Regions from separate parts of the Arachidicoccus terrestris genome, predicted to be linked through region 1. Evidence: riboswitches for the same ligand, from Rfam matches in the RefSeq annotation. Region 1 holds a riboswitch; the other holds the start of a gene.
The links. Region 1 has a riboswitch for fluoride ahead of K9M52_RS05700 (voltage-gated chloride channel family protein). Riboswitches for the same ligand answer to the same signal wherever they lie in the genome.
Positions count from the first base shown of each region.

Region 2: it holds a riboswitch for fluoride, as region 1 does, so the genes downstream of both, crcB (fluoride efflux transporter CrcB) here and K9M52_RS05700 (voltage-gated chloride channel family protein) in region 1, are expected to answer to the same signal.

Region 1 is NZ_CP083387.1:1,419,169-1,425,731, reverse strand. Features, by position in the region: gene K9M52_RS05705 (TonB-dependent receptor) at 1-1,392, shown strand, start outside; gene K9M52_RS05700 (voltage-gated chloride channel family protein) at 1,484-2,848, opposite strand; fluoride riboswitch at 2,907-2,979, opposite strand; gene K9M52_RS05695 (hypothetical protein) at 3,068-3,460, shown strand; gene topA (type I DNA topoisomerase) at 3,546-6,158, opposite strand; gene radC (RadC family protein) at 6,437-6,563, opposite strand, start outside.
Region 2 is NZ_CP083387.1:840,164-846,726, reverse strand. Features, by position in the region: gene porX (T9SS response regulator signal transducer PorX) at 1-259, shown strand, start outside; gene K9M52_RS03355 (DUF1835 domain-containing protein) at 286-1,542, shown strand; gene K9M52_RS03350 (OmpA/MotB family protein) at 1,728-2,537, shown strand; fluoride riboswitch at 2,731-2,794, shown strand; gene crcB (fluoride efflux transporter CrcB) at 3,201-3,572, shown strand; gene K9M52_RS03340 (universal stress protein) at 3,580-4,032, shown strand; gene K9M52_RS03335 (MarC family protein) at 4,111-4,692, opposite strand; gene K9M52_RS03330 (tetratricopeptide repeat protein) at 4,795-5,586, shown strand; gene rpe (ribulose-phosphate 3-epimerase) at 5,598-6,248, shown strand; gene pdxH (pyridoxamine 5'-phosphate oxidase) at 6,271-6,563, opposite strand, start outside.

The sequences.
Region 1 (6,563 bases):
CCACTGACTTTTAAAGACATCGCCTCCCTGAACCTGAATCCCGAACTATCCTTTACCTCCAATGACCTGACCATTAAAAATCCAAGGTTCAATATTCAGGCACAAATGAATTATAAGATATCCGGCGTCTGGTCTTCTCAGACGGCGATCTCCAGAAGTGTATCATGGGCAGACGGTTATTATGGATATATCTTTGGCAATGAACAGGGCAGTGATCATTTTGAACAGGATATTACCAAAGAGAATCAAAGTAACCGCGTATTTGATATTCAGCAGAATTTTAATGCCGACTTTAAGATCGGATCGGTCCGCAACCGGCTGTTGATCGGACTGGATTATTTTTCGCAGCAGATTGTCAATAACGGATCCGGATATGGCATCGTCCGGTTTGTGACGCCTCAGGGGGAAGTGTTCCAGGTAGATGACAGTCATCCTGTCTACTTAACAAAGGCTTCTATAGATAGTCTGTTGGCGGGCAAAGGCAATTCACTCAGCAATACCAGTAAACAGACATATGCCGCTTACGTATCTGACGTAATTAATTTTACACCCAACTTATCTGCTATGTTGAGTCTCAGGGCAGACTATTTTGACAATAAGGGAGAAAAAGGAAATAAAGAAGATGATTTTGATCAGTTTGCATTGAGCCCGAAATTTGGTCTGGTCTATCAACCTGTGCTGGATCAGGTATCCCTGTTTGCGAATTATCAAAATTCATTTATGAATGTGGCGCCTCGGACTGTATATGACGTCGATGGCAGTAATCCACGTTTGAAGACCTTTAAACCGGAGCACGCCAACCAGTGGGAAGCTGGTATTAAAACCAATATCATTCAAAATAAACTGGCTTTTACCGCCTCTTATTATGATATCAAAGTAGAAGACAGGGTTACGCCGCTTGCCGGCAATATAAACGATGCGGATCAGCGTGGGAAAGTTCATAGCCGCGGTTTTGATCTGGATCTCGAGGCGGAGCCTGCTGCTGGTCTGAGCCTGATCGCTGGTTATTCTCATAATAAAATTGAGAATACGTCAGCCAATAAGACAGATTTTTACACAGAAAAAGGGCGGGCGCCGGGTGGTCAGGGACCGCAGGATCTGGCGAACTTCTGGGGAACCTATACTTTTCAGCAGGGTGCGCTCAGGAACTTCGGCTTCGGAATCGGCGGCAATTATGCAGGTGTCTATAAAGTAGTGGACAACAGTGCTACCGGTGTTTTTGAATTGCCATCCTATACACTTGTGAATGCGACTTTGTATTATAATGGCAGGCATGTAAGAGTGTCGCTGAACGGGAACAATCTGCTGGATAAACAATATTACATAGGATACTGGTCTGTCAATCCGCAAAGACCGGTTAATTACAGCATGACGGTTGCCTTTAAATTATAGGACATCAACGGACCGATCTGATCATGAAAAGTGCATGAAGAGCAACTGTATGGCTTGAATGCACTTTCCTTTATTTCAGGGAAATCCGGGCTTATCTGTTAGCGCTTTTGTTTTTTCTCTCCAGTTTTGCCTTTCTGATCTTCTGTAAAGTTAATTCATTGTCTGTTGCAGGTTCTGCATTGAGCTTTGAATAGCCCAGTCTTTGTGCAGAATAAATGCCAGTATGGCCACTGAAATAATAGGCGGTGAAGCAGGCAATAGCAAAATAGATCAGGTTCTCACTGCCGAATAGTTCTACTCCCATTAAAGTACAGGCAATAGGCGTGTTGGTGGCCCCCGCAAACACGGCAATAAAGCCCAGGCCTGCCATCAGGTCTACCGGTGCTCCTGTCAGCATACCAATGGCATTGCCCAATGCTGCGCCGATGAAAAATAAGGGTGTTACCTCACCGCCTTTGAAACCCATGCTAAGCGTAATGGCTGTAAAAAGCAGTTTCCAGAACCAGCTTAGATAAGAGGCACCTCCTTCTTTAAAGCAGGATAAGATACTGACGGCCCTGGGGTCGGGATTATCCACACCCAGGCCTAAATAGCTGTCAGTCCCCAACAGGTATGTCAGCCCGATGATAACAACGCCCCCAATAAATGGGATCAGCCATTTTTTGGAAATCCATCGCTGACTGTAATTTTTAATGGTATGGGACAGCTCGGAAAACAAATAGCTGGCAAGTCCGAACAATACACCCCCTAATATAACACTGGCCAGTAATCGCCAATTCATATGGAACATGCCGTCTGCACCGGTAAGCATATTTTTAAAAGCGATGGCATACTGTGTATGATGTATTCCCCATTCCTTACAGACGATGTCAGCCAGTATACTGGCCATGAAACAGGGGAGCAGGGCCTTATGATTGATCTTCCCGACTGTAATTACTTCTAAGGCAAAAATGGCACCTGTCAGCGGTGTGCCAAACACGGCGCCAAAGCCGGCCGCTACACCTGTCATGAGCAGGATCTTGGTATCCGCCTTGTCTAGTTGTAGTTTTTTACCGATCAGGCTGGAAATACTTCCGCCAATCTGCACAGCCGTTCCTTCCCGGCCTGCCGACCCCCCAAACAGGTGGGTGGCGACGGTGGTGAGTAATACGAGAGGTGCCATTCTGAACGGTACACCGCCACCAGGCTTATGGATCTCATCCACAATAAGATTATTGCCCGCTTCTGCGTTTTTTCCGGAGTAGTAATACGACAAATAGATAAGGATACCTGACAAGGGTAATAAAAATAATAGCCAGGGATGTTGCCATCTTATAACAGTCACCTGCTCAAGCATCCATAAAAACAGGGCGACAGTTGAACCGGCAAATAAGGACACTGGGATCGTGATCAACGTCCATTTTAAAAGATGCCTGAGAATCGAAATATGTTCGAAAGATGTAATGATTTTTTTCATGCTTTCCTACAAATAATAAATATGAGGCCTGTCAGGCCAATGTACGCTTTATGCGTTTTTATTTGTAGGCGCCATCAGCCTGTGTGCAAAGACAGGCGGTTGAGTAGGAAGACACCATTTCCTTTTAGTAAATGCAAAGATAATACACCAAATACTAATTTGTGTTGGTTTTGGTTGCAAATCCTTTAATTTTAGCGATACAAAAATGTAAATCAAGCGATGGCTCAAATACAGCTGATACGCAAGGGGATATTACCCATAGCGAAAATGAAGATCGAAATCGGGGGACATGTCTATATGCTCGCCGGCCTCAAAGCACAGCAAATAACCCTTCCGGAAGGGACGAGCGAAGTGAAAATGCGCCTGGAAGGTTGGTATGCTACCAATACAATCCATATTAATGCACAATCTACTAAGCTGATCATACGGCCGTTTATTCCAGACTGGTATTATTTGCTCTGTCTTCTGTGCTGCTTTTTATTTTTTCAGTTTGAGGATACCGGATGGCTGATTAAATATGTCGTAGGAGGTGCCGGTGGGCTGATGATCCTTTCCATTATGTATTTTACTTTTTTCAGGGACCAGAAATACTTTAGTTGTACAGTACGGTAGGTATTGCCACCTTAATAAAAACCATGGTCGACTCCTTAAAAAGCCGACCATGGTTATTGTACATTTGCCCCTTTGACCAGGCTGTTTATTTCCTGGCTGCCTTTTTGGCCGCCGCTTTCTTAGGAGCCGCCTTCTTAGCTGTTTTTTTAGGAGCTGCTTTTTTGGCGGCCTTTTTAGGTGCTGCCTTCTTGGCTTTCTTGGTAAACGCGCCCGGTACTTCTTTCTCGATCATTTTTTTGACGTCTTCCAGGGTGACATCCTTTAAGTCTTCTGCCGTAAACCTTTCGCCGTCGGGCCGCTTCCCCAGTTTGATAGAAGCCTTGCCAAAGCGGATAAAAGGCCCCCAGCGTCCATTCTCAATGGCGATTTTCTCTGCCGGCCAGTTATGAATATACCGATTGGCTTCCTTCTCTATTTTTTTGGCCACCAGCTCGTCAATGTCGGACTGGCTCAGGTTGTCAAAATCATAGGCTTTGGGCACGTTGATAAAATAATCTTCCCATTTAATAAAGGGACCAAAACGGCCTTTGCCCTTGGTCACTGGCTTGTCCTGATAAAAGGCGATAGGTGCATCTGCTTTGATCTTTTCTTCAATCAGTTCAATGGCCTGCTCCATGGTCGTTTCCAAAGGGTCACTGCCTTTGGGTAAAGAGACATAGGTCTCTCCCCATTTTACATAAGGACCAAATCTTCCCACGGATGCGGATACTTCAGCATCTTTATATTCACCTAGCGTGATTGGAAGCTTAAACAGATCCATGGCTTCTTCGAAAGTAATGGTTTCAATACTCTGATCTTTCCGAAGGGAGGCAAAGCGGCGCTCCTCAGCGTCTTCCTGTTCGCCGATCTGTACCATAGGTCCAAATTTACCCATGCGGGCATAGACTTTCTTGCCTGAAGCAGGATCAATGCCCAGTTCTCTTTCTCCGGTGGCACGTCCAGCATTTTCCATGGTCTCTTCAATGCTCAGGTGGAAGGGGCCATAGAATGCATGGATCATTTTGTTCCAGACCAATTTACCGTCGGCTATTTCATCAAACTCGGCTTCCACGCGGGCAGTAAAGTTGTAGTCCATTACATTTTTAAAATGCATGGTCAAGAAGTCGGTTACCACCATACCCAGATCTGTAGGTACGAGCTTGCCTTTATCCGCACCGGTGATTTCTTTTTTCTCTTTTTTGGCGATCTGTTGCTTGTCATCCAGACGTATCATATGAATGATCCTTTCCGTCCCTTCCTTTTCTCTTTTCTCTACATAATTGCGCTTCATGATTGTTGTGATCGTTGGCGCATAGGTAGACGGTCTGCCAATGCCCAGCTCTTCCAGTTTCTTCACCAAAGAGGCTTCAGTATAGCGTGGGGCCGGACGGGTGAATTTCTCAGTTGCGATCATTTCTTTGAAAGTCAGCTGCTGACCCACAGCCAGTGGCGGCAACATGCCTTCCTGTTCTTCTTCCTCCTCTTCATCTTTGCCTTCCAGGTAAACCTTTAAAAAACCATCGAATTGTAATACTTCACCGGAAGCTGTTAACTGCTCCTTATTTGTCGATATATCAATCTTGGCGATAGTTTTCTCAAAGGCAGCATCACTCATCTGGGATGCGATGGTGCGTTTCCAGATGAGGTCGTATAACCTTCTCTCATCGTAGCCTTCTACTGTATGGTGACTGATATAGGTCGGACGAATCGCCTCATGAGCTTCCTGAGCACTGTCATTTTTATTTTTGAACTTACGGGGTTGATAATACTCATTGCCGTAGGCATTTTTAATTTCCTGACTGATCTCACCCATGGCAGTATCACTTAAATTGATACTGTCAGTACGCATATAGGTAATATGTCCATTTTCATACAGTCGTTGCGCGATCTGCATGGTTTTACTAACGCCAAAGCCCAGCTTACGACTGGCTTCCTGTTGCAGGGTTGAGGTCGTAAAGGGGGCAGAAGGGGTTCTCTTAGCAGGTTTTACCTGTATATCTGCTACCTTATAAGTAGCCCCTTTGCAGCTATTTAAGAATTGCTCAGCTGTATTGCTGTCCGGTAGTTTATTAGGCCCTTCGGCTTTAAAGCTAACGGTTTTGCCACTATGATCATCCGCCTGGAAAAAACCATCTATCTTAAAGCTGCTGACCGGCGTAAATCCATTGATCTCTCTTTCTCTTTCCACAATCAGGCGAACCGCGACACTCTGTACCCTGCCCGCACTGAGCCCGCCTGTCATGCCGATCTTGCGCCATAGAACCGGACTGAGTTCAAAACCCACTAACCGGTCCAGTACACGTCTGGCCTGCTGCGCATTGACCAGATTCAGGTCAATGGTGCGGGGTGTTTGAATCGCCCGCTGAATAGCAGGTTTGGTGATTTCGTGAAAGATGATCCTTTTAGTGGTATGTGGATTCAGCTTCAGTACTTCAGCCAGATGCCAGCTGATACTTTCTCCTTCCCGGTCCTCATCCGATGCCAGCCAGACTTCGTCTGCCTTCTGCGCCTTCTGCTTGAGGGCACTAACAACCTTTAATTTTTCATCGGGAACTATATAAGTTGGTTTAAATCCTTCTTCAATATCAATACCATTGTCACCTTTTGCAAGGTCACGTATATGGCCATAGCTGCTCACCACTTCAAAGTCCTTGCCCAGGAATTTTTCTATGGTTTTGGCCTTGGCCGGCGACTCTACTATTAATAAGTTTTTTGCCATTATTCTATTTAGATTATATACTATTTTAATACGAAATCTTCTCTAATATGACGGTACAATTTTGCAATAATAAACAAAAGTTGAACGTACAAAGCGAATTTTAAAGATAAATTCTAAACTTATCCGGTCGGTTTTGTCGTCCGGGAACTTTCCCGTCATCGGGATCTATTAAATTTTTCACAATATAATTGGTTGATAATCAGTAAAAATATAATGCATTTATACATTTAGTATTGATTAAGAATTGTATAGACTGAAAAAATGTCTTTTTGGGACATCTATTTCATGAATTCATTATCCAGAAAACTGAAAAATCCATGATCAGAGATTATAATATGATCGAGCATGGTAATATCCATTGTCTTGGCGGCGCTGTGTATCGCCCTGGTGATTGCCAGGTCCTGT
Region 2 (6,563 bases), 580 kb from region 1:
AACCAGTAATCTGCGCTATAAGCATGGTAAAAACCTGAATTACAACGCGAAAGATGTTTTAGCCTTTAAAAATCCAAAAGAAGGCGGACTTCCCTTGCCTCATGTCAATAGTTCATTTATTTTTGCCAAGGAGGATGGCTTTTTGTGCTATCCGAATAATTACAACTATTATGTCAATTATTACAAAAACACTTTCCAGCACGGTGGGGTCAGCATGGAAGAAATGATTATTCCCATTATCCAGATGGAAAGTAAGTAAGCGTCTAAAGGTAGAAATATTTAAATATGAGCATTGAGCAGGGAAAAAAGGATATAAATAAGGAAAACGACGAGCAGTTGGAAAATAATATAGAGGAGCAGGATGCAGTCACTGATGAAGGTGCTGCTTCTGACCTGGTAGATCTGCAGCCGGAAACTGTGGAGGACATTAACAGGCAAAAAGAGGATATAGAACAAACCGGTGAAGCGGGAGAAGAAGTATCGGAAATGGAAGAGGATGAAGCGGCAGGGCCTGCGGACGGCCCGGAGGTGGCCGGCAGTGAAACTGATGGGGAAGAGAATTTGACGGACGCAGAGGATGTGCAGCAGGAGGATAAGCCGAAACCCAGAACAAAGAAAAAGAAAAAGAAAGAACCAGCCGGGGCGTCGGAGCCGCAAAAGCCAGCGAGGATTATACATATGGTTTTCGATCAGCCGGGAGGGGAACAGATAAAACAGAGTTTTGAACTGGAACCGGAAATGACCGGGGAAGTGGTCTATATAGAAGATAATTATAGTTTAGGTCCGATAGCTGATTTACAGCAGGCTGAAGGCTGGCAGGCCAGGAAGCAATGGTGGCAATCTGTATTGGGACTCCCGGAGGAAGAGCAGCCTGCAGTCATGTCTTCAGATAAAATGAAGCTGCATCAGCTCTTCCAACAATTGGAACAGGATGAAGACACAGTCCTATGGATCTGGATGGGACAAAACGAAAGGGATGTAGCGGGGTATTTTCATGTTATCAGTCAAGTGATGCAGTTCCAGGGACGGATACAGGTGTTATACCTGAATAACCTCCCGTTTATTGATGAGAAAGGACACATTTTCTATCCCAGACAACTCGCAGAAATCCTGCCCAAAGAATTTGTAAAAGCCTCCAGGCTGGCAAGAGTAGTCACCCTTAGTGAATTTGAATTGGACCCCGAAGAGTGGGATAAGCTATCCAGACAATCCGGATCGGTTAGGTTGCTGGAGGGTGGTAAAAAACTGTCTGTTAAGGAGGACGACTATTATGATAAAATAATATTAGACCAGCTGGGATCAGCAACGATGAAGTTTTCCAGGCTGCAAACCTTGTTAACGACCAAAGCTAAGCTGGGACTACCTGAGTACTATATTGTCTGGCGGATTAAATCACTTGTTGAATCAGGCCAGATTCTCATGCAGGGTGATTTTGATAAGGGCGCTAAAAACGTCAGTTTAAAAGCCACACAGGGTCAGATGTTCGTTGAACTGAATCCTGATGATGCAGGTGAAGAGGCAGAGGATGCCCCCAATAAATAAGCGCCTCGGCACTAACTGTTATTTTCACAAAATGATTGTACATCCGGTTTTAGGCATGGTGTTGGTAATAATACAGATGTGTGATAGATTTAATCATTTAATCTGTTGATTAATAGTATACTATGTAGTGAATTACTTGTGTGGTAACAGAAACTCTGAAAAAACAGTTAAATAAAAAAATAAACATGATGAAAAGCAATGCATTGAAAATCTACGGGTTAGCACTCGTTTGTTTTATATTTATTTTTAGCAGTTGCGTACCCAAAAGAGATTTGGTCGCTTCTCAGCTAAGAACCAGACAACTGCAAAGTGATAGTGCCCGTATGGCCAATAATATCAGTGATTTGCAGGACCGGATCACAGGCCTTAAGAATGATATCTCTAATCTGAACGACCAGGTGGCTTCTTTGTCCCATAATAATAATACACAGGAGAATCAGCTGGCTATGAGTAAAGAAGCGCTTAAAAAGCAGCAACAGAAATTACAGCAGTTGCAATCCCTGTTAGACTCGCAGAAGGAAAAATCTGAAGCGTTGAGAAAGAAAATGGCTGATGCCCTATCCGGATTTAGTTCCAACGAACTGACCGTTACTCAGAAAAACGGCAAGGTATATGTCAGTATGCAGGAAAACCTGCTCTTTCCGTCCGGAAGTGCGGTAGTGAGTACAAAAGGGGTAGACGCTTTGGCCAAGCTGGCAGCTGTTCTGAATACCAATCCTGATATCCAGATTGATATTGAGGGGCACACGGACTCGGTGCCGATTCGCGGCAGATTCCAGGATAACTGGGAATTAAGTACCGCCAGGGCAAATTCTATTGTAAGGATACTGGTAGGCCGCTACCGTGTAAGCCCACTGAATCTGGTCGCGTCAGGACATAGCCAGTACGATCCCGTGGCCACTAATTCGACGCCTGAAGGCAGGGCCAAAAACCGTCGTACAGATATTATTTTATCTCCGAAATTGGATGAACTGTATAATCTGATCAATCAATAAGAAGCGGTTTTTGATCAGCAAAGATACCGGAAGGTATAGAAGCCCCTTTGTGACGATTCACAAAGGGGCTTCTGCTGTAAAATAACTGTTATATATGGCCAGGCAGGAACAGCAGGTCCTGCAAAATTGCGTAAATACGTTGAAGCCTGATCAAGTTGTCACACATTTGATTTATCTTTAGGAGGATCTTTAAGATCAAAGTGGAAATGGTGCCTTCCAACTAAACCGCTGAGAAAGCTGATGGCGCCTGCAAAGAACAATCATTGGTCAATGAATGACCAATTTAAATTGTATTGAAAATTTGTAGGTGGCCATGAATACAATCAAACGACTTTTTTCAAGATACATACAAAAGGCTTCTGTATTTGGGCAGAAGCCGAAGGTTCTGATAAGTGAACCGATGTATTTTCCCACGAATAAAATGATAATGGCCAGTCCGGCCATAAAAAATCACGTGTCAGGGCGCCTCAATTTACCAGTCACCCTATCATCAATCAGGTGCAGTGACCGGAGGCTGTTTAGAATTTTTTTTCGTCAGCCGGAGCTTTTTTGATGAAGCATAAGGAGGGGCTCCGGGGTGCCGTGATTATCTATAAGTAGCGTATCGGAAGACAGGTGGAGTGGTTCGGGATACAGAAAGAAAACGATAAATATCTAAAGAATATGGTTAAATCAGTTTTATTGGTGGCGTTGGGCGGAGGGATCGGTAGTGTATGCCGGTATTTACTGCAGGTCGGGGTGAGCAGGATTGCACCCCTGAGCTTTCCCACGGGCACCTTAGCGGTAAATATTATCGGTTGTTTTGCTATTGGTTTACTATATGGACTAACGGCCCGGTTGCCGGCGTTTAATATTCAGTGGCGACTGTTTTTAATTACCGGGATCTGCGGCGGGTTTACCACTTTTTCCAGTTTCTCCTATGAAGGTGTGAGCCTGATTGCGGAACGGAATTTTCTTTATTTCTTCATGTATCTGGGCTGTAGCGTGATCTTAGGATTACTGGCAACCTGGATCGGCATATTACTTATAAAATAGTTGACAGATGATGCAGCAGGAGTTCAAAAGAATATTAATCGCTATTGATGACAGTGCTTTGTCTGCCAAGGCTGCCAGGGCCGGATTTGAGTTGGCACATATGATACACGCTTTTGTCGCTTTAGTCTACGCCGTGGATCCTACTAAAGAAGTGGTGAATGCAGACCTGGGGATTACACCTCAGGAAAGTCAGACGGTTCTTGTAGCGGAGGCTGAAAGAACTATTGATAACTTTATTAAGATGTATAATGGAGCTCAGGATATATCAAGGTTTACACCACATGGCATTCCGGAAGAAGAGATACTGAAGATCGCCAGGCAGTGGAAAGCTGATATGATTGTAATGGGCACACATGGCCGTAGCGCCATCGGACGAATGCTGAGCGGCTCCAAAGCTGAGTATGTGGTCCGTCATGCAACAGTACCGGTTTTGCTCACGCCTCCACATATGGAGCAGTAGGTATTCGTGAAGGGAAAGATGAACTCCTGGAAAGGGCCATTCAGTATATCCATACAGTAAGTAAACAGAAAGGCAGATTTAAGAGCCGAATGCACCCATATTGGACGAGAAAATCTTTACGGCGATGGCCAGCAGGATCACACCAAATATCTTTCTGACAGCGATGATACCTCCCGGGCCCAGCATTTTCTCAAACCAGCGCAGTGATGTTATGACAATATAGACAAAGAAGAGATTCAGCAAGATGCCGCCAATGATCTCCAGCTGGCTGTAAATAGCCTTCAGGGAGATGATCGTGGTCAGCGTTGCACTGCCGGCGATAAGGGGGAACGCCACGGGGACAATAACGCCGAGTTCGGGGTTATTGTCCCCTTTAAAGATCTCGTGCCCCAGGATCATTTCCAGGCCTAAAAGAAACAGCACGATGGAACCGGCTACGGCAAAGGATTTAATATCCAGCCCCAGCAGATCCAGGAACTGTTGCCCGGCAAATAAAAAGACAATCATGATAATGCCTGAGATAATGGATATTTTCTTGGCATTGAATTGTCCCTTGCTTTTTTCTTTTATAGAAATAAACAGGGGAATGGAGCCCAGCGCATCAATGACCGCAAACAAAGTAAAAGTAACAGTGAGTAAATGATCAAACTGAAAGCGCATATAGAATTGACTTTGCTGCAAAAATACAAATAATTGATAGTTTTTAGGGAATTGCCTTGAAAATGCCTTGTACAAGCGGTGAACCTTCACTAAATTTGTGGGATGATGAAAATAACCGGCCTGCTAAAAGGCCTATTAGGGATAGTGGTGACAGTCGCAGCTGTTAGCAGCTGCCAGCAGGGAACAGAGGATCCCCATTCTTTGGCATTTAAACAAAAAGAAGCGGATGCTTATCTGACGTTCCTGGCAGCCCATCCGGACAGCGCCGGACTTAGATTATTGACAGCTCAGAAACTGGATAGCGTAGGCAGATATAAAGAAGCGCTCACGCAAATGGATACGCTGCTCAGTACAGACAGCTCGAAATATGGTCTTTGGGTCGTAAAAGCGAAGATATTACTGGACAGTACGGATACAACAGGTGCACAGGCTTCCTTTAACAGGGCTCTGACAAAGTATAAAGGCGAAGAGGCCTTGTTGGCCCAGGCCGTGATCTATGCTTTGCACAATCAGGACACCTGCCTTAAAATAGCAGATGAGTTGACCACCAGTCCCATATACAGTAATTATATCAAGGGGCTTTTCGCTGCCGGGAAAATGGACTCGGTAAATGCATTGAGTTATCTGGATAAAAGTATTCAGTTAGATCCGGCTTTTGCCGAAGCTTATGTGGCAAAAGCCAGGTTCTTTTTAAAGACGGGACAGGCGGCTTCTGCGAAAGAAGCAGTCCTGGAGGGCTTAAAGCACAATCAGGCGTCTATAGACCTGCTCAATATAACCGGCGATGTTTTTGGGGCAATGCAACAAAAAGACAGTGCCAGAGCCTATTATCAAAAAAGCCTGTTGATCAAACCTTATCAACCTGCCATTCAACAAAAAGTATCAGCTACGTAAAAACATATTATATGAAGCGCATTATCGCTCCCTCTTTCCTGGCCTCTAATTTTCTGCAACTCGCTTCGGAAGTGGCCATGGTCAACGACAGTGCTGCCGAGTGGCTCCATCTGGATATCATGGATGGCCGGTTTGTACCCAATATCAGTTTCGGGCTGCCGGTAGTGGAGCATATTGCCGGTGCCACGGATAAATTCTGTGACGTACACCTGATGATTGTCGAACCGGAAAAATATATTGCTGATTTTAAAAAAGCAGGTGCTGACCAGCTCAGCGTTCACATTGAAGCCTGTCCGCATTTACACCGTGTGCTGGAACAAATCCATGATATGGATATGAAAGCCGGTATTGCCGTTAATCCTCATACGCCTATTGATTTTCTAAAGGACATCATTCAGCATGCCGATGTGGTGAATCTGATGAGCGTTAATCCGGGATTTGGCGGACAAAAATTTATTGAACATACCTATGTCAAAATAAAAGAGTTAAGCCAGCTTATACTGGAAAAAGGGCTGAAGACCTTGATTCAGATTGATGGAGGCGTAACCCAGGAGAATGCACGGGCCTTATTTGACAGTGGCGTTAATGTGCTGGTAGCCGGTAGTTCCGTATTTAAGGCTCCCGATCCCCAAAAAGCGATCGCAGATTTGCTGGACGCCTGATGAGCGGATGTATCGGTACGTATTAAGGGGCTAACCTGGATATTTGCCAGCCATCCTCATTTTTAGAATAGTATATCCGGTCATGGAGCCTGCTGGGACGCCCCTGCCAGAATTCCAGACTCTCGGGTAAGACGACAAAGCCGCCCCAGTGATCGGGCCTTGGGATGTCTTCTCCGAACTTTAGCTTAAAATCATGCTCATTTTGCTCCAGTATCTCTCTGGAGGCGATGACCTGGCTCTGGGGAGAGCTCCAGGCGCCGATCCGGCTGCCGGCCGGACGGGAGGCAAAATACCGGTCACTGAGCGCAGCGCTGG